DNA from 3 places in the Listeria sp. MAN/IMW/UF555 genome. Region 2 is predicted to be linked to each of the others. Evidence: predicted binding sites of a transcription regulator. Region 2 holds the regulator's gene; each other region holds the start of a gene.
The links. Region 2 encodes LexA, which represses DNA repair genes until DNA is damaged. Its sites were predicted from a motif close to CGAACATATGTTCG; they were not measured.

Region 1: the regulator LexA is predicted to act here: its motif matches at 3,251-3,264, upstream of AC4PG8_RS09645 (carbohydrate kinase).
Region 3: the regulator LexA is predicted to act here: its motif matches at 3,362-3,375, upstream of uvrB (excinuclease ABC subunit UvrB).

Annotation. Positions count from the first base shown of each region.
Region 1 covers NZ_JBZWZS010000002.1:511,713-516,381, reverse strand. The annotation lists gene AC4PG8_RS09665 (LLM class flavin-dependent oxidoreductase) at 1-802, shown strand, start outside; gene AC4PG8_RS09660 (glutaredoxin family protein) at 795-1,061, shown strand; gene AC4PG8_RS09655 (LLM class flavin-dependent oxidoreductase) at 1,058-2,380, shown strand; gene AC4PG8_RS09650 (pseudouridine synthase) at 2,452-3,153, shown strand; gene AC4PG8_RS09645 (carbohydrate kinase) at 3,285-4,403, shown strand; gene AC4PG8_RS09640 (pseudouridine-5'-phosphate glycosidase) at 4,400-4,669, shown strand, end outside.
Region 2 covers NZ_JBZWZS010000001.1:397,914-402,582, reverse strand. The annotation lists gene glnA (type I glutamate--ammonia ligase) at 1-1,172, shown strand, start outside; gene AC4PG8_RS01935 (arsenic transporter) at 1,315-2,610, shown strand; gene AC4PG8_RS01930 (GNAT family N-acetyltransferase) at 2,644-3,165, opposite strand; gene lexA (transcriptional repressor LexA) at 3,195-3,809, opposite strand; gene yneA (cell division suppressor protein YneA) at 3,966-4,295, shown strand; gene AC4PG8_RS01915 (DUF896 domain-containing protein) at 4,388-4,615, shown strand.
Region 3 covers NZ_JBZWZS010000004.1:117,665-122,333, forward strand. The annotation lists gene uvrA (excinuclease ABC subunit UvrA) at 1-1,233, opposite strand, end outside; gene uvrB (excinuclease ABC subunit UvrB) at 1,241-3,217, opposite strand; gene AC4PG8_RS12740 (CsbA family protein) at 3,465-3,704, opposite strand; gene AC4PG8_RS12745 (HD domain-containing protein) at 3,726-4,373, opposite strand; gene AC4PG8_RS12750 (hypothetical protein) at 4,395-4,669, opposite strand, start outside.

The sequences.
Region 1 (4,669 bases), on a different contig from region 2:
GGCAAAAACAACTTCTATTAAGCTCGCATCTGGTGGCGTAATGCTGCAACATTATAGTCCATATAAAGTTGCTGAACAATTTCACGTGCTTGAAAACTTAGCGCCAGGACGGATTTCCCTTGGTGTCGGCAAAGCGCCCGGCGGATTTCAACCAGCGACCGATGCCCTTCAGAAAGACTTTGCAAAGCCTATTCAAACGTTTGATGCTAAATTGATAGAATTAGTCGATTTTGTTACACGGAAAAATGATTCCAAAGTCGAAGCAAAACCACTACCAGAAAATAATCCGGAAATCTTTTTACTTGGCGGAAGTGTAGCAAGTGCAAGACAAGCTGCCGAACTGGGAATTTCTTTTGTATTTGCTTATTTTATTAACGGCGAAGAGGAAGTTTTAAAAGAAGCACGGGATACATTTGAGCAGTATCAAATTAACCAACAAGCAAGTTTTCAATTAGCGCCAATTGTTGTTGTAGCTGAAACAAAAGCTGCTGCAGACCGTCATATTCCAGAGCGAGAATCAATTAAAGTACAGCTTTCGGACGGGCGGAGAGTAAATGTCGGTTCACGTGAACAAGCAGAAGCCTACGTGAAAGACATCAGCCAACCATATCGATTTATTACACAAAAAATTGGAGCAATAACTGGGACGAAACAAGACGTTGGAGAAGAAATTACTCGACTTTCAAAAAAATATAATATTCAAGATTTTGTCGTTTTAACACCTGTCAAATCCGCGGAAATCAAACGCTATTCGTACCAATTATTAAGTGAATCAATAAAGGAGGAAGTTGTCCATGGCTAATGTCGTTGTTTGGAGTAAAGTAGGGTGCCACTACTGTAAAGATGTGAAAGATTATTTAACCGAGCAAAATATTGTCTTCCAAGATATTGACGTCACAGATCATGATTACTTACGAGAAGTACTGCAAGCCAAATACGGTATCCGCCACGTTCCAGTAGTAGAAATTGGTGACATAGAAAAAGGGACTTACCAAGCAGTAACCGAAATCGGTATCGAATACTTAGAAAAAGCTTTACTACAAAAGGAGGAAGTAAAATGACTAGAAAAGATACAATCCAGTTTGGCGCAATCATTCACGGCGTTGGCGGCACAACAGATGGTTGGCGCCACCCAGATATTAACCCAGCAGCAAGTACAGATTTAGATTTTTATAAAACTCGTGCAAAAATTGCAGAACAAGGCCTATTTAGTTTTGTATTTATTGCGGATGGTCTTTTTATTTCTGAAAAATCTATTCCGCATTTTCTTAATCGTTTTGAGCCGATTACTATTTTATCCGCTTTAGCAGAGTCTACAGAAAATATCGGGCTGGTTGGAACATTTTCGACATCATTTACGGAACCATTCACGCTCGCAAGGCAACTTTCCTCATTAGATCATATTAGTGGTGGTCGAGCTGGCTGGAATTTGGTCACTTCTCCGCAAGAAGGAGCAGCACGAAATCATAGCAAGAAAAACCTCCCGACCCACAGCGACAGATATAGCATTGCGGCAGAACATTTAAAGGTAGTTCGCGGACTATGGAATTCATGGGAAGAAGACGCTTTTACTTATAATAAAGAAACCGGCGAATTTTTTAATCCAGAAAAATTACATCGTTTGAATCATCAAGGTGAGTATTTTCAAGTGGAAGGACCGTTAAATATCGGCCGCTCCAAACAAGGAGAACCAGTCGTTTTCCAAGCGGGGGCATCTAGCACAGGTCGGGATTTTGCAGCCCAAAACGCGGAAGCTATTTTTACGCATTCAGATTCGCTTGAAGAAGCTATTCAATTCTATCAAGATGTGAAAACTCGTGCTGAAAAAGCTGGCAGAAATGCAGCAGAGATCAGGATTTTCCCAGGAATTAGCCCAATTGTAGCGGATACTCTAGAAGAAGCCGAGCAGAAATACACCGAATTTGCCAATCTTATTCCGATTGAAAATGCCGTCACCTATCTCGCGCGTTATTTCGATGATTATGATTTAAGCCAATTTGAACTAGATGAACCTTTCCCCGACCTTGGCGACATCGGTAAAAATGCTTTTCAAAGTACGACGGATCGAATCAAAAAAGAAGCAAAAGAGCGCAATCTAACCCTGCGCCAAGTAGCGACCGAAGCAGCCACCCCGAAAACACCTTTTATAGGAACAAAAGAACAAGTAGCTGATTTAATCGAAATTTGGTTTCAAAATGAGGCGGCAGATGGATTTATCATCGCGTCTGACATCCCAGGTACTTTTGAAACATTTGTCGAGCAAGTTATTCCGCTTTTGCAAAGTCGAGGATTGTATCGAAACGAATATCCAGCCACAACCTTAAGAGGCAACCTAGGTCTTGAAATACCAAAAAATAAACAAGCCGTCAACATCAAATAATAGAAAGAAAACGGAGCGCCTTTAAGGATCTTCGTTTTTTTGTTACAATAAAAGAAAAAAGGAGCTAAACCATGCGCTTAGATAAATTATTGTCCCACACAGGTTTCGGGAGTCGTAAAGAAGTGAAACCACTGCTTAAATCCGGGGCAGTTGTCGTAAATGGAACGATTCAAAAAGACAGTAAAACCCAAGTGAATCCAGACAAAGATCAAGTTACTGTTCACGGAACTCCTGTCATTTACCAAGAATTCGTATATTTTATGCTTCATAAACCCCAAAATGTCGTGAGTGCAACCGAGGATAATCTGTCAGAAACCGTCATTGATTTACTCGAGCAAGAAGACACGCTCACTAATCCATTTCCGGTCGGTCGTTTGGACAAAGACACAGAAGGATTACTTATTATAACTAATGATGGCACGCTCGCTCACAATTTACTTTCACCTAAAAAGCATATTGATAAAACATATTATGCTAAAATTGATGGCGAGGTTACAGCGGAGGATGTAGAAGCCTTCAGTGCTGGCGTCACTCTCGATGACGGCTACACCTGTAAACCAGCTCATTTAGAAATTATCACTCCGAACGAAATAAAAGTAACTATCCAAGAAGGAAAATTCCACCAAGTAAAAAGAATGTTCGCTGCTCGCGGGAAAACAGTCAGCTATTTAAAACGAATTTCAATGGGGAACTTACAACTAGATGAATCTCTTGAACTCGGTGAATACCGCCCACTGACTGAAAACGAGCTGCTTATCCTTCAAAATAAATAACGATAAACGAAAATTTTCTTCCTAAAAGAAGTAGATTTTCGTTTTTTAGATTGCAAAAGAAAGCATTTACATATATAATAAACATGTGTTTGAAATTAAAACAAAAGTTTGGAATGGAGGTGCATTATATCGTGGAGAATAATAAAGCGAAAATGAACGAAAAGGAAGAGATAATTTTCAATTCCATCCGTAAAAATCCTTACATTTCTCAACAAGAACTTGCTGATATACTTGATTTATCAAGACCGACAGTAGCGAACCTTATTTCTGGCCTTATTAAAAAAGGTCGTATTTTAGGAAAAGCCTATATTTTAAATGAAGCAAAACAAATCGTTTGTATAGGTGGAGCGAACGTCGATCGGAAGTTTTACATTAAAGACAAGGCCCAGCTAGCTACATCTAATCCGGTGCGCTCAACACAAAGTGCTGGCGGAGTTGCTAGGAACGTTGGTGAAAACCTTGGTCGCCTTGGAAAAGAAGTTATATTACTCACTGCTTGTGGAACAGACTCCGACTGGGAAGCTGTCAAAAATGCCAGTAATACATATATGAACTTAGATTATGTCACTGCATTTCCAAGCATCGCAACAGGTTCTTATACAGCCGTACTCGAAAACAATGGAGATTTGCTCGTTGCACTAGCGGACATGGATGCATACGATCACTTAACCCCAGATGTACTAGCGAAAAACGAAGGCTTGCTAAGTCAAGCGAGCGCCATTATTGCCGATTTAAATTGTCCAAAAGAAACATTAGAATACCTTGGAAGTTTTGCCGAAATTAATTCCATCCCATTAGTCTTAGTTCCCGTTTCCTCACCTAAAATGTCTCATTTACCAGAACGTTTGGATCACGTGACTTGGCTAATATGCAACCGAGATGAATCAGAAACTCACCTAGAAATGACCATTGAAAACGATGAAGACTGGCGCTTAGCTGCACAAAAATGGCTAGATTTAGGCGTAAAAAATGTCATCGTTACAAATGGCAGTAAAGGTGCGGTTGCAGCAAACAACGCAGAAGGCATTATCTTTGAACCCGCTATTGTCATTGAAAACATTGTAGATGTGACAGGAGCAGGAGATGCATTTTGTTCTGCGGTAATTTATGCATGGTTAGAAGGAAAATCTTTACAAGAAATTTTAAAAGCAGGGAGCGTAAATGCTGCGCGAACACTCGAATCTGAATACACTGTTCGCCAAAATTTATCAACATCCCAACTACAAAAAGATCTGGAGGAATTCAAATGAAAAATTATCTATCATTATCCGAAGAAGTAAAACAAGCAAAAGCAGAAGGAAAAGCTATCGTAGCCTTAGAATCCACAATCATCTCTCACGGGATGCCTTACCCACAAAATGTTGAAATGGCTCGTGACGTAGAACAAATTATCCGTGATAACGGCGCGGTACCTGCAACAATCGCTTTAATCGACGGTAAAATTAAAATCGGTCTTTCTGATGAAGAACTAGAACTATTTGCAAAAAGCAGCAATGTAGCAAAAGTTTCTCGTCGT
Region 2 (4,669 bases):
CCTCCATAGAAGGTTTTGTAAGAATTGAAGAGTCCGACATGTATTTATTCCCGGACTTAGACACATGGGTAGTATTCCCTTGGACAGCTGAAAAAGGGAAAGTAGCAAGAATGATTTGCGACATTTATAATCCTGATATGACACCATTTGCAGGAGATCCACGTGCCAACTTAAAACGTGTACTTAAAGAAATGGAAGAGCTAGGTTTCACTGAATTCAACTTAGGACCAGAACCAGAATTCTTCCTGTTCAAACTAGATGAAAATCGTCGCCCAACACTTGAATTAAATGATAGCGGTGGTTACTTCGATTTAGCGCCAACTGATTTAGGCGAAAACTGTCGTCGTGACATTGTACTTGAATTAGAAGAAATGGGCTTTGAAATTGAAGCTTCTCACCATGAAGTAGCTCCAGGTCAACATGAAATTGACTTTAAATATGAAGATGCAATTACTGCGTGTGACAGCATCCAAACATTTAAGTTAGTAGTTAAAACAATTGCTCGCAAACACGGTTTACATGCTACATTTATGCCGAAACCACTATTTGGTGTAAATGGTTCAGGAATGCATTTCAATATGTCCTTATTTACAGAAGAAGGTAATGCGTTCTTTGATAAAGAAGGCGAACTTGAATTAAGCAAAACAGCTTATCATTTCTTAGCGGGTATGTTAAAACACGCTCGTGGATTTACAGCTGTTACTAACCCGACAATTAATTCGTTCAAGCGTTTAGTTCCTGGATACGAAGCACCATGTTACATTGCATGGTCAGGTAAAAACCGTAGCCCACTAGTACGTGTTCCTAGTTCTCGCGGATTAAGTACTCGTCTTGAATTACGTAGTGTGGATCCATCCGCTAATCCATATTTAGCAATGGCTGTACTTCTAAAAGCTGGTTTGTCCGGCATTAAAGATGAGCTAACTCCTCCAGCGCCAGTTGACCGTAACATTTACGGCATGAACGAAGAGGAACGTGAAGCAACAGGAATTTATGATTTACCAGAAAGCTTAGGTCATGCTTTAATCGAGCTTGAAAAAGATGACATCATCCGTGATGGCTTAGGTGAACATATTTTCGAACATTTCATTGAAGCGAAAACAATTGAATGTGATATGTTCCGTACAGCGGTTCATCCGTGGGAACGTGAACAATATCTTGAAATTTATTAATATTAAAAAGCTCGTTTCCGACTTGGGAGCGAGCTTTTTTTATGCAATTGAAAATCAAATGTTTGATGTTTTGGTGATTGAGGCATATATTTATAAATGTGCTAGCAAAAGGGATTAATATTTGCTAGGGAAAGGGGCAGGTATGCAGATTACTTTAGCTGTTTTAGTTTTTGCCTTAACGCTTATATTTGTTATTTGGCAACCTAGAAACTTGTCGATTGGATGGTCCGCTTGTATTGGAGCATTACTCGCATTATTACTTGGCGTTGTCACTTTAACAGATGTTGTAACTGTAACAGGCATCGTTTGGAATGCAACACTCGCTTTTATTGCAATTATTATTATTTCACTTATTTTAGATGAGATTGGTTTTTTCGAATGGGCAGCGTTACATATGGCAAGGTTAGCAAGAGGGAACGGATTACTCATGTTTGTACTTATTTCTATTTTGGGAGCTCTAGTGGCAGCCCTTTTTGCGAATGATGGGGCAGCTCTGATTTTAACTCCAATTGTTTTGGCGATGGTGCGTGCGCTTAATTTTGATGAAAAAAAGGTGGTTCCCTTTATCATTGCCAGTGGATTTATTGCTGATACGACTTCTTTACCGCTTGTTGTTAGTAATTTAGTGAATATAGTTTCGGCTGACTTTTTCGGCATTAGTTTTTCAAAGTACGCATTAATAATGTTGATTCCGACGCTTTTTTCGTTGGTTGCGAGTATTATTGTTCTTTATATTTATTTTAGAAAAGCGTTACCTAGAACTTATGAAATTAGTGGAATTCGTAAGCCGGCTTCTGCGCTTAAAGATAAAAAAATGTTTCGGATTTCATGGGGAATACTTATCATTCTAGTGATTGGATATTTCTTAAGTAGCTTTTTGGACATTCCAGTGTCATTTATCGCTTTACTTGTAGCGTTTATCTTTTTGCTAGTTGGTGGAAAGAGTCATGCTGTTTCTACAAGGAAGATTTTAAAAGGGGCGCCGTGGAATATTGTGTTTTTCTCGATCGGGATGTATGTCGTCGTATACGGTTTGCAAAACGCTGGCATTACTAAATTATTAGCAGAGGCTATTTCATATATTGCGCATTATGGGCTTTTCGTAGGCACGATTGGGATGGGCTTTATTGCCGCGATATTGTCGTCTGTAATGAATAATTTACCAACTGTAATGATTAATGCACTTGCAATCGATCATACTTCATTTACAGGAGTAATGAAAGAAGCCTTAGTCTATGCAAATGTTATCGGATCTGATTTAGGACCTAAAATAACGCCAATCGGTTCGCTTGCAACGTTACTATGGTTACATGTATTAGCTCAAAAGGGGATAAAAATAAGCTGGGGATCTTATTTTAAAATAGGTATTGTGATTACTATTCCAGTATTGTTTATTACACTCGTCGGACTTTATATTTCACTCCTTATTTGGAGCTAAGAAAACCCTGTACAATTTTGTACAGGGTTTTTACTATGCTTTATAAAGAATATGTGGCTTTAAAGGATGTCCTTCCGCTAGAGCAGGATGCATAAATGTAGCTACTTTTGTAAAATGGATTTTTTTCATTACTTGTTCTGATGGCTTATTTAACATAGCGGTGAAACTGTAAATTTCATCGATAGTTGTTTTCTGTTTGGCGAAATCGAGAGCTCCTAGTGCGGCTTCGGTTGCATAACCTTGGTTCCATACACTTTTCTTTAAGCGCCAGCCAATTTCGATACAAGGGGTGAACGCAGCTTCAAAAGTTGCTTCATGAAAACCGGTAAAACCAATAAATTCGCCAGTAGATTTTTCTTCAATGGCAAAAAGTCCGTAGCCAAGTGCCGTTAATTCTTGTTGATTTCTTTCTAAAAAAGCATTACTTTCTTCTTTTGAAAGTGTAGATGGAAAGTACTTCATTACGACTTTGTCACCGTTCATTTCGCTAAAGGGAACATAATCACTTGCTACATAATCTCTTGCAATTAGTCTATCTGTTTCAAAATAAATCAATATAAAAACCGCCTAACAAAATATAGCTTTTAGTGAATATCTCTATAAAGACCGATAACTTTGCCTAAAATAGTAACGTTATTTAAGATAATTGGTTCTAGTGCATCATTTTCTGGTTGTAATCTAAAATGATTCGCTTCTTTATAGAAACGTTTACAAGTCGCCTCATTTTCTTCAGTCATCGCTACGACAATTTCGCCATTAATTGCTGAACTTTGTTGTCGAACAATTACTTTATCTCCATCTAAAATCCCGGCATTTATCATACTTTCTCCGTCGATTTCAAGCATGAAGACATTGGTTTCTCCTGCAGCCATATATTCAGGGAGTGGGAAATATTCTTCTATATTCTCAATCGCTGTAATAGGCATTCCGGCAGTAACTTTACCGATGATTGGGATATTGACTACATTCGGCGTCTCTGCTTCATCTTCTAAAGACAAAATTTCAATAGCACGAGGTTTCGTAGGGTCACGTCTAATTAGTCCTTTACCTTCAAGTCGAGCAAGATGGCCATGGACTGTGGAGCTAGATGCTAAACCAACAGCTTCACCGATTTCACGTACGGAAGGTGGATAACCTTTTTCTTTTACTTCTGATTTTATAAATTCATATATATCTTGTTGACGTTTAGATATTTTCATGGTTTCACCTCATTGATTTAATGGTTATTTTATAAATCAAGTATAGCAAAAGAAAATCCAATATGCAAACAAAGGTTCGTTTTTTATTGACATATGCGAACGGCCGTTCTATAATATAGAAAAGCGAACGTACATTCTTTTTTGGAGGGATTATTAATGACTTTAAAATTAATTTGGGATAAATTTTATGTTTCTATTATATTTGTAATAACTTGTTTAGTTCTAGGAATTATATTGATGTGCACTGTTATTGGGAGTGGCAGTGAGTATTCTGAGGTAGATGTAAATGAAGGGGATTCTATTTGGGCAATTGCAGACCAATATGCAGCGAAGAGCGATATGGCAAAAGCAGATTTTGTATCTTGGGTTGAAAAAGAAAATAACCTTACAGATGGACATGTGAAAGCTGGGGATTCTGTAGTTATACCAGTACACGAAACAAAGTTACAAAGAAGCGATAGTACTATTCAATTAGCAAACCAGTAGAAACGATTTTAGTGTCGTTTATGATATAATAAAGAAAGTAGCGATATAGCTACTTTCTTATTTTAATATAATGAAGAAAAGGATGAAGTGTGATGCTAGAAAAAGCTAAAATAGATAGAATCAATGAACTTTCTAAAAAGAAAAAAGCAGGGACTCTAACTGCTGATGAAAAAGTAGAACAAGAAAAATTAAGAAAAGAATATATTAAGTCGTTTCGCACTCATATGAAGGGAACAATCGAAAATACTACGATTATTGACCCTAAAGGAAATGATGTAACACCGCATAAAATAAAACAAATGAGAAAAAATAAGAAGTAAAAATTAGTACCAAATGAACATTTTTGCGCAAATGAACAAAAATACCAATCAATT
Region 3 (4,669 bases), on a different contig from region 2:
TCCTTTACAAGATGGGCAAGGCAAATCTGTCATATACTGCGCCATTTGATCGCGAGTGAAATCTGAATTAGTTTCACGGTAACGACGTTCGATGTTTGGCAGAATTCCTTCAAACGGAATCCAAGTTTCTCGTGTCATACCAAAATCATTTTTGTATTCAAAGTAAAATTCTTTATCTTTTGAACCATTTAGAATAATATCTAATGCTTCTTTTGATAGTTTTTCTATTGGCGTATCCATATCAATTCCAAATTCTTTACAAGCAGAAGCTAACATTTGTGGATAATACTGGGAACTAATTGGTCTCCACGGAACAATCGCGCCTTCATTTAATGTTAAACTTCTGTCTGGAATAACCGTGTCCACATCTACTTCTAATTTTGTTCCAAGACCATCACAAGTAGGGCAAGCGCCAAATGGACTATTAAAAGAAAACATTCTTGGCTCTAATTCACCAACTGAAAAACCACAATAAGGACATGCATAATGTTCGCTAAATAGTAATTCTTTATCGCCCATAATGTCCACTACTGCGTATCCATCAGCCAGGCGAAGAGCAGCTTCAATAGAATCATATAGTCGGGTATTTATGCCTTCTTTAATGACAATACGATCGATGATAATTTCGATGGAATGTTTTTTGTTTTTTTCGATTTCGATTTCGTCGTTAATATCGTATATTTCTCCATCAACACGAATACGTACGTAGCCTTCTTTTTTTATTTCTTCAATCGTTTTCTTATGTGTTCCTTTTTTACCAGAAACAATAGGCGCCATAATTTGAATACGTGTTTTTTCTGGATATTCGAGCACACGGTCTACCATTTGTTCAATTGTTTGGGAAGTGATTTCAATGCCGTGATTTGGACACACTGGATGCCCCACTCGCGCATAAAGTAAGCGCAGGTAATCATGTATTTCTGTAACTGTCCCAACGGTAGATCGCGGATTACGGCTAGTAGTTTTCTGATCTATGGAAATAGCCGGGCTTAACCCTTCAATTAAATCCACATCCGGTTTATCCATTTGACCTAAAAATTGGCGAGCATAAGCAGACAAAGACTCTACATAACGTCTTTGTCCTTCTGCATAAATTGTATCAAAAGCTAGCGAAGATTTTCCTGAACCAGAAAGTCCGGTCATCACTACTAATTTATCTCTTGGAATCTCTACATCAATGTTTTTTAAATTATGGGCTCTTGCACCTTGAATGACTATTTTTTCTTTATCCAATTCCGCTTCATCCTTCCGCTTTTATTTCCAGTAAAGCATCACGAAGTTCAGCTGCACGTTCGAAATCGAGTGCTTTGGCTGCTTCTTTCATCTCGTGTTCCATACCTTCAATGAAAATATCTCGTTCTTTCTTAGACATTTTACTTAAATCATGTTGTTTTACTGCTTCTCGTTCATCTGCGGCAGAAGTTGCTGCGATAATGCCACGAATTTCTTTTCTAATTGTTTTTGGTGTGATGCCATGTTTTTCGTTATATTCAATTTGGATTTTACGACGACGTTCAGTTTCACTAATCGAATTGCGCATGGAATCTGTCATTTTATCTGCGTACATAATTACTCGTCCATTTTCGTTACGGGCAGCTCGTCCCATCGTTTGGATTAAGGAACGTTCTGAACGTAAGAAACCTTCTTTGTCGGCATCTAAAATTGCTACCAAGGACACCTCTGGTAAATCGATTCCTTCACGAAGTAAGTTAATCCCAACAATAACATCGTATACCCCTAATCGAAGGTCACGAATAATTTCAATTCGCTCTAATGTTTTTACCTCAGAGTGTAAATATTGAACTTTTACGCCGGCTTCTTTTAGGTAATTCGTCAAATCCTCCGACATTTTTTTCGTTAAGGTAGTGATTAGAACTCGTTCGTTCTTCTCAACTCGATCATTGATTTCATCCATTAAATCATCTATCTGACCTTGGATAGGACGTATTTCGACAATTGGATCTAGTAGTCCGGTAGGTCGAATAATTTGTTCAATTACATCTGGATTCTTTTCTAATTCGTATGGGCCTGGGGTTGCAGAGATAAACATAATTTGATTAATATGCTTTTCAAATTCTTCTAATCGAAGTGGGCGGTTATCAAGTGCGCTTGGCAACCTAAAACCATGATCGACTAGCATTTGCTTTCTGGCTTGGTCCCCGTTGAACATGCCACGGATTTGAGGCATCGTTACATGTGATTCATCAATAACTATTTGGAAATCATCTGGGAAATAATCTAGCAATGTATATGGAGTTACTCCCGCTGGACGTAGTGATAAATGTCTTGAATAGTTTTCAATGCCTGAACAATAACCCATTTCTTCCATCATTTCTAAATCGTAATTGGTTCTCTGTTCAAGACGCTGTGCTTCCAGTAGTTTATTTTCTGCTCTTAAGACTTTAAGGCGGTCTTCAAGTTCTGCTTTTATATTAACAATTGCTTTTTTCATAATATCTGGTCTAGTAACAAAGTGAGATGCTGGGAAAATAGAAACGTGCTCTCTGTCGCCTATGATTTCTCCAGTAAGGGCATCTACTTCTCTAATACGTTCAATTTCGTCGCCAAAAAATTCAATTCTCATACAGTGTTCATCTCTAGATGCCGGGAAAATTTCGACCACATCTCCGCGGACACGAAAACGACCGCGCTGGAAATCAATATCATTTCGGTCATATTGAATATCAACCAGCTTGCGTAACAATTGGTCTCGGCTAATCTCCATGCCTACCCGAAGCGAAACTAGCATTTCTCCGTATTCGACCGGCGAACCTAAACCATAAATACAAGATACACTGGCGATAATAATTACATCTCTACGTTCAAAAAGTGCTGCTGTAGCGGAGTGACGAAGCTTATCTATTTCGTCATTGATACTAGCGTCTTTTTCAATGTAGGTATCACTCTGCGGTACATAAGCTTCTGGCTGGTAATAATCATAGTAACTAACAAAGTATTCCACTGCATTATTCGGGAAAAACTCTTTGAATTCACTATATAATTGTCCCGCTAGCGTCTTATTATGTGCCATAACAAGAGTTGGTTTATTTACTTCTTGAATTACATTAGATACAGTAAAAGTTTTCCCTGTACCGGTTGCCCCAAGTAAGGTTTGGTGTTTTAAGCCTTTTTTTAATCCCGCAACTAATTGTTCTATTGCTCTAGGTTGGTCTCCTTGTGGGCTATACTTAGAAACTAACTCAAATTTATCCTTCAACTCGGATTCCCCCATTCCTTATCGGTCCGATTCTGGCATCTAAAAGCTTTAACTGTAAAATATCCAGCAAAGCAAAAAGCGGATTTTTCAGATCCGTTAATGTTTCTATTTTATCATAAATATTTTAATTAGCCTAGCAAAAACCGAACATATTTTCGTATTCATTTGAAAATAAAAAACGCAACCTGTTGATTACGCTTTTCTTTATTTTATCACTTTTAGAGTATTCTACCTATCTATTTGCTCTTTAAAAGTCACTGCCGCTTTTCTTTAAACGTCGTAACATGTATGTGGCTACGACAAAACCAATTGTCATCGAAAAGGCGTCTATCGTGATTAGCCAAAACGAACTTGTGTAACCCAATTTAGCAGAAGCGGCTATCAAAACCACCATAAGCACTAAGGCGACATAACGGTTATACGTGATGCGCGCAAATAGAATGACAAGCAGACAAGGGAAAATAAGTGCAGATATAATTTGATCCATCTTACTTCCCTCCCCAATTTTTTACTCTTCACGCAATGCTTTTGTTGTTATTTCTGTAGTAAGTTGTGGTAATTCCGTCTTTTCAATACCTTTTTCAGCAAGCATATCTGGTAAAATTTCTTTTAAAAAGTATTTTACACTGGCCATTTCTCGGTATTCATAAATAGTCGCAAGTGCTTCACTATAAATTTCAACAAAAATGTTTTCTGGATTACCTTTTTGAATCTCGCCAAAGGACTCATATAACAAGTCTACTTTATCAGATATAGCGAGAATTTTCCCTTCTAACGTACTGTCTTTCCCTTCTTTTAACAAGTGTCGATAAATCGGTTGGAAAGTTGCTGGTATCTCGCGGCTAATAAAATTTTTAGTCATGCTTTCTTCCACTTCAGAGAGCATTTCTCTTAGTTCTGTCGTTGCGTATTTTACAGGTGTTTTAATGTCACCAATAAAAAGCTCTGAATAGTCATGATTTAATGCTTTTTCATATAAAGCACGCCAATTAACCTCATTGCCCGCATCTTCTTCTACAGCTCCAAAAAATTGTGCAATAGAAGTAACCTTGTAAGAGTGTTCTGCAACTGAATGCTCCTGATACTTAAATTTTCCCGGGCAACGATAAATGTTCTCTAAATCCGATAAACTTTGGAAATATTGATGAATTCCCATACTATCACTCCATTCTTCGTTTTATTCCTCTCTTTTTTGTTTTTTATTGGCAGGATTAGTATTTTCGATTTCGCGCATCATCAAGGCTGCACAGTAACCAATTAGAGCGATCATTGCTGCGGAATAAGTTCTAAAATTATCTGTAGCAAAAATAAAAATAATTGCTGAAAACAGAAGTGTCGTTAATATTCCCCAACTAAAAAGTTTCGTACCTCGTGCTGTTCCTACTTTCATATGCGAATATATTCCTACATAACATACCAACTGAATAATAATAAATTGTGCAACCGACAAAC